3 regions of the Xanthocytophaga flava genome follow, and region 1 is predicted to be linked to each of the others. Evidence: riboswitches for the same ligand, from Rfam matches in the RefSeq annotation. Region 1 holds a riboswitch; each other region holds the start of a gene.
The links. A riboswitch is a leader RNA that binds a small molecule or an ion and turns the genes downstream of it on or off. The one in region 1 is predicted to bind S-adenosylmethionine.
Positions count from the first base shown of each region.

Region 2: another riboswitch for S-adenosylmethionine. It lies ahead of QNI15_RS29255 (patatin-like phospholipase family protein); the one in region 1 lies ahead of QNI15_RS32030 (YceI family protein).
Region 3: another riboswitch for S-adenosylmethionine. It lies ahead of QNI15_RS00530 (O-acetylhomoserine aminocarboxypropyltransferase/cysteine synthase family protein); the one in region 1 lies ahead of QNI15_RS32030 (YceI family protein).

Region 1 is NZ_JASJOR010000033.1:30,528-33,744, reverse strand. It holds gene QNI15_RS32035 (tetratricopeptide repeat protein) at 1-723, opposite strand, end outside; gene QNI15_RS32030 (YceI family protein) at 906-1,538, opposite strand; SAM riboswitch class I at 1,895-1,997, opposite strand; gene QNI15_RS32025 (hypothetical protein) at 2,242-3,069, opposite strand; gene QNI15_RS32020 (ATP-grasp domain-containing protein) at 3,207-3,217, opposite strand, start outside.
Region 2 is NZ_JASJOR010000026.1:113,829-117,045, reverse strand. It holds gene QNI15_RS29260 (Ppx/GppA phosphatase family protein) at 1-817, opposite strand, end outside; SAM riboswitch class I at 1,027-1,184, shown strand; gene QNI15_RS29255 (patatin-like phospholipase family protein) at 1,261-2,307, shown strand; gene metH (methionine synthase) at 2,370-3,217, shown strand, end outside.
Region 3 is NZ_JASJOR010000001.1:130,917-134,133, reverse strand. It holds gene QNI15_RS00535 (homoserine O-acetyltransferase family protein) at 1-810, opposite strand, end outside; gene QNI15_RS00530 (O-acetylhomoserine aminocarboxypropyltransferase/cysteine synthase family protein) at 825-2,150, opposite strand; SAM riboswitch class I at 2,423-2,527, opposite strand; gene QNI15_RS00525 (hypothetical protein) at 2,756-3,217, shown strand, end outside.

The sequences.
Region 1 (3,217 bases):
GCAGTTTTCCATCAGATGTATCCAGTAGTGATGAGCAGCCGCATTGTCAGGGTAATTTTTCAGCAGATCACGCAACAGGTATTCAGCATATAGCTGTCCTTCACGTGGATTCATAGCCGCATCGTACCCTCCCATTTTGCTTAATGCCAGAAACAACTTGGCATCTATATCTTGCGGATATTTGTGAATGATCAGTTCCAGCTTCTTTTGGTATTCTTTCTTACTTCCATCTTGTTCTTCATCTCTTGCCAATATTGCATCCGCATATAGCTTCTCATGTTCAGAAGCTGTTTCTTTTAGCTTTTTCAATTGTTGAATAGCCAATAATTTATCGGCTGTAAAGTCATCTCCTTCAATAGCACCGATGGCACTGTACAAACCCCAGTAAGGCATCAGAGCGGCAGAATCAAGCCGAATAGCTTCTTTAAATGCACGATAGGCCTCAAAATCCCAGAAGCAGTGCAATAAAGCAACCCCTTGACTAAAATAAGCCTGTGCCTGTGCAGAAGAGGTTTTTATTTTGAGATTAGAAGATCCAACTCCTTTGAGTAAATGCGGGGCAGGAAGATTATGAACATATACAGTTTCCTGTCGATAAGCTTGTATATGTGCCAGATGATTATGATCTCCTCCACCCGAATGAGCATGATGCTCTTCCTGTCTCACACGCTGAGCCAATACGGCAGAGGAAACCAGCAGAACTAGTAAGAAGTAAAATTTCATCAATACTGTATAGAGTTGTATGGTTGCTGTACTTTAGTGACAGGTATGAAAGATTGGACTTTGGGCAGGCAATGGCAAAGCCCATACCCAAAGTCAAATCAGATTGGTTAATTCCCTTTCTTACATTCACACTTTAACTATAATTATACTTTTACACTTTACTTTAGAGGCTAAAAGCTGTTTTATTTCGCTTTTGCAGTAGCAGTAGATTGTCCGGCAGCAACAATGTTTACATCCAGTTCAAAATCATCGTAGATAAACTTGTCTCCAATGTTGGGGAAGAAAGACTTAGAGCCATACTTAATATCATATTTAGTACGGTTTACTACTATTTTGGCAGTTGCGGTAGCTTTGTCTTTTTCAATCTTCACTACAGCTGGGAAGTTAACTGTGTTAGTTACACCTTTGATGGTCAGTTTCCCGGAAAGGTCGTAGGCATCTCCTCCCTTTGGGGTAGCAGAAGTGATTGTCAGAGTAGCTTTTGGAAATTTCTCTACGCCAAAAAAGTCATCACCTTTTAAATGTTTTACCAGTTTGGCGTTTTGTTCACTATCTGTAATATCGGTAACAGTAATTGTTCGAGTATCAATTTCAAAAGTTCCACCTTTCAGCTTGCCATCTGTTACAATCAGATTGCCACTGGTCAATGCAATGTTGCCTGTATGCTGGCCAGTAAATTTTTTGCCTGTCCAAACCAGCTTACTGGCTTGTGTATCTACTTTCAGCGTTGTTTCTCCCTTAGAAATTTCTTTTCCGATAAAGGATACTAAAGCAGAAGCGATAATAGCAAGGAATAAAAAGGAAATACGTTTCATAATTACTGTTGGTTTAGTGGTAAATCAAAAGATAAAACTTGCAGTAGCCCTGAATATCTCTCAATCCAGGGGTTCTGGAAGCATTGGTTATAGGTAGTTGTTGATTGGTTACTTATTTTCTATTGTAAAGACATGATATTTCCACTCTACCAAAAAAGGCAGCTCGACAAAGCAGGCAGTATACGTTTGTGATTATAACTAATGGCAGATAGAAATTTCTGTCAACAACACTCACTATCTTCATAGTGGCTTGCTATGATATAATCCATAGGCTCAACTAAGAAATAGTACATCCCTGTTGTGTGCAACAGACGTCTCACAAATGCTGAGAATAGGAGTTGTTTCATCGTCTTGTTAATTTATCTTTACCAATAAGGTCAGGAAGTAGCACTGTTTCCGGTGGTCAGAAAGTTGCTGGAAGTTCTGCGAGCCTGTTCTCTCCCTTCCTCTGTATAAATTAACTAATTAATTGGTGGTGCTTAATTAGTAAGATGATGCAAATGTAGAGACTAATTTTTGATTTCCAAATTATATCCCTACTTTTTCTGTAGAGATTATGTATTTATATATTTCCTAGATTTCAGGTTGACTAATATACTTCTTTGTGACCGTTCAAGCAGTGTATTTCTGTAGCAAATAGTATAAATAAAAGAGGTCTGAACCAATGTCCAGACCAACGATATTTTTGTGAATAAAAAACAGCTCACTTAGTGAGAGTCTTCCGCAACTCTTCTACAAATTCTTCTGTCACATCAAAATAAGAAGCCAGTTGCGGAGTGGTCAATACTCCGTCCTTCAGCAATTTTAGAATGGCTTCTCGCTTTCCTTCCAGCTTTCCTTCCAGTTTTCCTTCCAGTTTTCCTTCTCTAAAAAGGAAATCATCGTCTTTTTTGATGTATGGAGTAATCGAGTCAATCATGATTTCTATAAAAGGTGTTAGTTTACGCAAGTTAGCTAATATACGTAATTGTTGCAAGTGACGTTGCAGTTCACTTTTGCTTGTCGAAGTCTGGTTTATGCGTTCTACAATAAGAGCAACTGCCTCTTCCGGATGAGTATCGCCAAACTTACCCAATATAGCAAATACGACCTCATCTCCTTTTTCAGAAGAGAGAAACAACTTATAGTCAATGGTCGAAAACTGAACTAACCGAAACGCATAGGAAAGATCGGGTTCTTCAATATGAGTCGGCATCTTCGGTTGCGGATCGGAAAGAAAGATTACATACTGTTTAACAGGCAATTCATATTTTCGGGAGAGCATACCTCTGTATTCCAGCATCCGATATACCATAGCAGCTTCATCTACCAGTTGGAATTCAAGCTGTAATAAGAAAGTGTACCCTTGCTTGTCGGTAATTTTCAGCAATTGGTCAGGCCTTCTTTCTACTGTGCGTTGTAGTTCCTGTGGCATTTTCTCGTAAGAGGCCACTTGAATCTGAAGCACCTTCTCAATCAGTGCCAGAGTAACAGACTCTAAATTCTCCTTAAATATCTTATCGTACTGGTTCCCTTCTTTTTTACTACTCATACAACTACAGACAGGTGAATAATTGCGCGAAAGTAACCAATAAATAAACTCTTTCTAGCATATCTAGCTACAATTAGTTTAAATGAAAGTGCACACAACTGTTTATCTACATGAACTAACACAACAAACAGGGTCCTTTATAAGCTCC
Region 2 (3,217 bases), on a different contig from region 1:
TGGCACACTGCATTACATATAAATATATTTCTGCTGCAGGTACAATCACATCCGCCCGATCAGGGTTCAAACGTAGTTTGTTGATCCGATCTTCTACAGAATGTCGCATTACAAAATCATGAATGGTTTCAATATCGTCCCGACTTACCATTCCACTTACGCTCTGTTGTGTGAACTGATAAAGCTTAGCCATCTCATAAATTTTGCTGATATTCCCTCCCGTTCCTACAGCATAGACAGAATCTGAAAGCCCTGTAAGTTCTTCTTCTAGCCATTCTTTCATAGACTTCCATTGGCGCGCAGCTTTTTTAGGCTCTTCGAGTAATCGTACCGAGCCAATTTTAAAAGACCGAGCTGCAATTTTTTTCTGATTTACATATACATTCAATTCAGTACTCCCTCCTCCTACATCAATGTGCACATAAGTAGCTGCATCCAATTCACGTACTACTACATTGTTAACCAGCTCAGCCTCCTGATTCCCTGTGATAACTTGAATACGCATATTCAGTTTTTCTTGTATCCGCTTCACAATATCTGGTCCGTTTTCTGCTTCACGCATAGCCGATGTAGCACAAAGACGAAACTGGTCTACTTCATGCAATTCAAACAACAACTTACAGGCATGTATAAACTTGGTCAGATTTGCTTCACGCTGAGGACCAATTACGCCAGAATGAAAAACATCCTTTCCCAATTGGAGTGGAAACCGGATGTACTCTACCTGTTTAAAAGATACTTTATCTCCATCATGTAATACCAGACTAATTTGCATACGGGCAGCATTTGACCCTATATCAATGGCACCTAATTTCATAAGTAAAAAATCTGAAGAATGTTTAAGATTTAACAATATGTATCCACACTATTCTTTGCCATCTATCAAAACAAAAATAACACCTTTGTTTTAGATACATTCCCATAGATAGTTCTTATTCCTGTGTATACTATGAATTATTTTATGAAACTGAATCACTATGTATCTATTTTTTATCTTCCTTTTAATTATATACCTTTGTACACAAATGCTTATCCAGAAAGACGGAGGGAATGGACCCAATGATGTCTTGGCAACCGTTTTTCGTTTCAGATATCTTACTACTACCAGAATTGCATCTCTGAAACGTAAAAAAAGGTGCTACTTTCCACCCCAGAACAAACTATTTTCTGGGGAAAGATAAGGAAGAAGCCTCATTTGCAACCCATCAAATGATCCTCCTCTCTGGAACCGCATACGTATAGGCTCTAAAAACAACTGGAATGAGATATCTCTTTTTCCTATTCTTTGCATATTATGCAACTGGTCAATGCTTTGGCCAGGCCACAGCCGTTTATCGAAATCTGGTAATGGAAGGAGGCGGTATTCGGGGTATAGCCTATAGTGGTGCTATTCAGGAACTGGAACGGAGGGGTATGCTGGATTCTGTTATCCGGGTAGGTGGCACATCAGCGGGAGCTATACAGGCCGCACTTCTGGCTGTAGGATATTCGGCAGATGAAATCAAACAACTAATTTATGCCATGCCTGTAAAAAAAATGAACGATGGCCGTTTCGTATTCATAGGTGGTAGCAACAGACTTGTTAAATATTATGGCTGGTACAGGGGTGAAAAGTTTACAAAATGGCTGGAAGAACAACTAAAGGCCAAAACAGGACTTGACAATATTACACTGGGCCAACTGCATACTATGGCAGGCCCAAACGGTATGAGGGATTTATATGTCACAGGCACCAATCTTACCCAACAAAAGGTCGAAGTGTTGTCATACGAAACCTATCCAGCCATGAAAGTATCAGATGCAGTTCGTATTTCTATGTCGATACCTCTGTATTTTAAAGCCATGTTTATAGATTCTCTTGGTAATACTATAGCAAAACCTGCGCCTGGTCAGAAGGTAAATGTAATGGTAGATGGAGGTATTTTAGCTAATTATCCTATTGACCTTTTTGACCAGAACAAGTATTTATACAGGCCACAACCTGAACTTTCTTCAGATACCTATGTATTCAATCCGGAAACACTTGGTTTGCGTCTGGATAGAGAAGAGCAAATAACCTATGACACTCAACAGAAAGGGCTCGCACCCTATGAGATTTACAACTTTAAGAGTTATATGTCTGCCTTTTACACTATTGTCAGTGAAAATCTGAATCGTAACAAACTCAAAACAGAAGACTGGCGTCGGACAATCAGTATCAATACCCTTAACTTCGGACCCAAAATTAAACACCTTTCTAAAGCAGAAAAAGAACAACTAATGGAAAGTGGCAGGTTCGGAACAATTGGATTCCTGCATAAGAAATAATTTTCATCTACTATACTAAGAATATATACCATACATCGACATTAACACATAGCTATACCTACATGACTGACATTCGCGATATTCTCAAGCAACGTATCCTGATACTTGATGGAGCCATGGGAACCATGATTCAACGATATCATCTGACAGAAGAAGACTACAGAGGAGAACGCTTTAAGGATTTCCCCCATGATTTGAAAGGTAACAATGACTTGTTATCTATTACACAACCAGCAATCATTAAGGAAATCCATACCAAATATCTGGAAGCAGGTGCAGATATCATTGAAACCAATACCTTTTCAGGTACTTCTATCGCGATGGCAGACTACCATATGGAAGATCTGGTATATGAATTGAACTATGAGTCAGCGAAGGTAGCAAAAGAAGCGGTAATAGAATTTAATGCAAAATACCCTGAAAAGCCTCGCTTTGTAGCAGGTGCTATGGGCCCAACTAACCGTACTGCATCTTTATCGCCAGATGTTAACAATCCTGGTTATCGTGCCATTACGTTTGATCAACTGGTTGACGCTTATTATGAGCAGGTACGCGGACTTGTTGATGGTGGAGCGGATATACTATTGGTAGAAACCATTTTTGATACGCTTAATGCCAAAGCGGCTTTATTTGCCATTGATTTATTCTTTGTCAATAACAAAGACAAGCAGCCTTTGCCTATCATGGTTTCCGGAACCATCACAGATGCCTCCGGACGTACCCTATCCGGACAGACAACGGAAGCATTCTTAACCTCTGTATCACATCTGCCATTGCTTTCAGTAGGACTTAATTGTGCACTAGGTGCAGACTTAATGCGTCCGTATGTCCAAACACTGGCAAAGGAATCTCCTTTCTTTACCTCTGCATATCCTAATGCCGGACTACCAAACGAATTTGGCGAATATGA
Region 3 (3,217 bases), on a different contig from region 1:
ATAGCTGAATGCATTAAATCGTTTTGCCAATTTCTCACCCTGGTATCGTTGATAAGACGATGCAGGAAAATCATCCTGTTTGTTTTTATCAGGTGACGTTTGTTTCTGAGTGTATGTTTCGTAATGGCGATAAGACAGTAAGGCAATAGATCTGGCTGTTTTCATTCCCTGGATACCTGCATCTGGACGTTTTTCTTTCCAGGTTGGATCTGTTTCGATTGCCATACGTTGTGACTCATTGAAAGCTATTCCCCATGCCGAATGGTAGGCATTGGTGGCTATCAGAATCAGGTTGTCAATGAGAGTAGGCTGCAGAATTGCCCATTCCATAGCTTGTTGCCCACCAAGTGAGCCGCCAATACAGGTGTGGATCTTTGTAATGCCTAAGTGAATACGAAGTAGTTCCATGGCATTGACCATATCCCGGATAGTCACAAACGGAAAGTCGTGATAGTACCGATCATCGGTTTTGTTATTCCATGAAAATGGCCCTGTTGATCCATAATGTGAACCAAGGATGTTAGCACATATAATAAAATGCTCATCAGGATTGTAGAATTTACCTTCTCCAATCATTCCTGACCACCAGTCATCTGCACTTGCATTTCCTGTCAATGCATGACAAACCCAGACTACATTATCTTTTGTTTCATTTAGTGTGCCGGATGTTCCATACACCAGATTGAACCGTGCTAAAGTTTCTCCAGACTCTAATGTAAATTCTTGTTCGTAACTGAATTGTAAAAGATTCAAATTCAATTCATAATTAGGGATGAAAAGATTGGTTTCATGGCTAGTTATTTTAGCCATGAAACCCTTTTATATTAATTTAATACTGCGCTATCTTCGTGAATTTTAACAAATGCCTGTTCAAAATCGGCTTTAATATCTTCAATATGTTCCAAGCCTACTGACACCCGCAGTAATGTAGGCTCTACACCAGCACTGCGTTGTTCTGTTTCATTCAATTGAGAATGAGTAGTTGAGGCTGGATGGATAATAAGCGTCTTGGCATCTCCTACATTGGCCAAATGGCTAGTTAGCTTTAAGCTGTTAACAAACTTCTCAGCTTCATCTTTGCCTCCTTTGATGTTGAACGTCAGAATGGCTCCTGCTCCACGTTTCAGATATTTCTGAGCCAGTGTATAATGTGGGCTGCTTGGCAGACCAGGATAGTTTACACTTTCTACCTGATCATGTGCTTCCAGCCATTGAGCCAGTTTCAGTGCATTCTCCACATGACGATCTGCACGTAAAGAAAGAGTTTCTAATCCTTGCAGGAATAAGAATGAGTTAAACGGACTAATGGCCGGACCCCAATCCCGTAAACCTTCTACCCGGCAACGGATAATGAAGGCGATATTAGGAAGTCCAATAGGATTACCTTCTCCGAAAATATCCCAGAACTTTAATCCATGATAACCTTCTGATGGTTCTGTAAACTGCGGATATTTTCCATTACCCCAATTGTAATTACCTCCATCAATAATTACCCCGCCAATACTGGTACCGTGTCCTCCAATCCATTTGGTCGCTGATTCTACAACAACATGGGCTCCATGTTCCAATGGACGGAAAAGATAACCGCCAATACCAAATGTATTGTCAACAATTACAGGTAGATCATACTTTTTGGCTAAGGCTGCAATGGCATCGAAGTCTGCTACATTCAAACCAGGATTTCCAATCGTTTCCAGATAAATAGCCTTAGTTTTTTCATCGATTAATTGTTCGAAGCTGGCTGGTTCATTGTCTTTCGCAAAGCGAGCTTCTACGCCAAGCCTTTTAAAAGAAACTTTAAATTGATTCCAGCTTCCTCCATACAAAAATGGAGAAGTGACAAAGTTGTCGCCAACATTGAGAATGTTATTTAATGCAATAAATTGCGCTGCATGTCCTGACGCTACAGCCAATGCTGCCACTCCGCCCTCTAATGCTGCAATTCGCTTCTCAAAAACATCCTGTGTAGGGTTCATGATGCGTGTATAAATGTTGCCAAACTCTTTTAAGGCAAACAGATTTGCACCATGGGTTGAATCTTTGAATTGGTAAGAAGTGGTTTGGTAAAGAGGTACTGCACGTGATTGTGTAGTTGGATCAACTTCCTGACCGGCATGCAGTTGTAAGGTTTCGAAACGTAATTGAGACATAACTAGGTGTGTTTGAGGTTTTTAAATAAGATTGAAATTTGGATTCTTGTAAATAAGGCTTTTTTAAAAGCAATTCCAAAATAAATCTCCTTAAAGTATATGAAACTAGTAGAGTAATACGATTTCGTTGCTTTTTTGCATTGAAAGCAAACTGTAGCGCATTCGGAAAGGAAAGAAACTCAATACACGAAAAGATACTGGAAGACAATGTTGCGATAACACAGTCATGCACAAATGGCGTGAAAATAATCTTTTAAGAAGCATGATTTTTTGATTTATATTTCCTAATCAGCTTAGGTAGGATTTAGCACCTTGCCATTGTGGGTAGGTTGCCAGACGTTCTTCGAGCCTATTCTCTCCCGTCTTCTGTATAAACCAATTACTTGTTGAGGGTAATTGACTTGCAGGGTTACAAAAGTAGAAAGCGTTTTTTAGATTTGCAAAATTTGTTTATGAAACCTTCAACTATGGCAAAATCATTGATTAACCTTATGAGTTTTGAGGATGGTTCAGGTTTTAAAAAAACATTTCCCAATTAGAACTTAAAAACTGATATGGGATCAGATTTTGCACTTATTTTGTGTTCATTACTATTTTAAAATGCTATGGGATTTCAACTTAAGATTTTTTTATTCGTTTTAACAGTTTGGGGAGTAGGCTTTCAGGGTATTCCTAAATTAAAGAAGACAAAGTTAACTGACCAAATTACGGTTTCGCTGCCTGAAGATTTTCATCCAATGACAGATGATGAAATAGCAGCCAAATATTTTGTATCAAGAAAGCCAACTGCTAGTTTTTCAAGTGCTGACCGGGTAGCTGATTTCTCTTTTAATCAAACAACTACACCTGGAAGGCAACAGGATCTGGCAATGCTGAAAGACTTTTTTAAATCGGGAATCCGGTCTAACTTTACTAAAGTCGATTTTATTCAGGAAGGAGTTGTCCAGATTAATGAAAGGGACTTCATCGTTTTAGAATACACCGCAGAATTGCGTGATGAAGATCCTAATTCAGCTAATAAGGGGATTACACGCCAATATTCTTATATTGTGTACACAACAATTCGT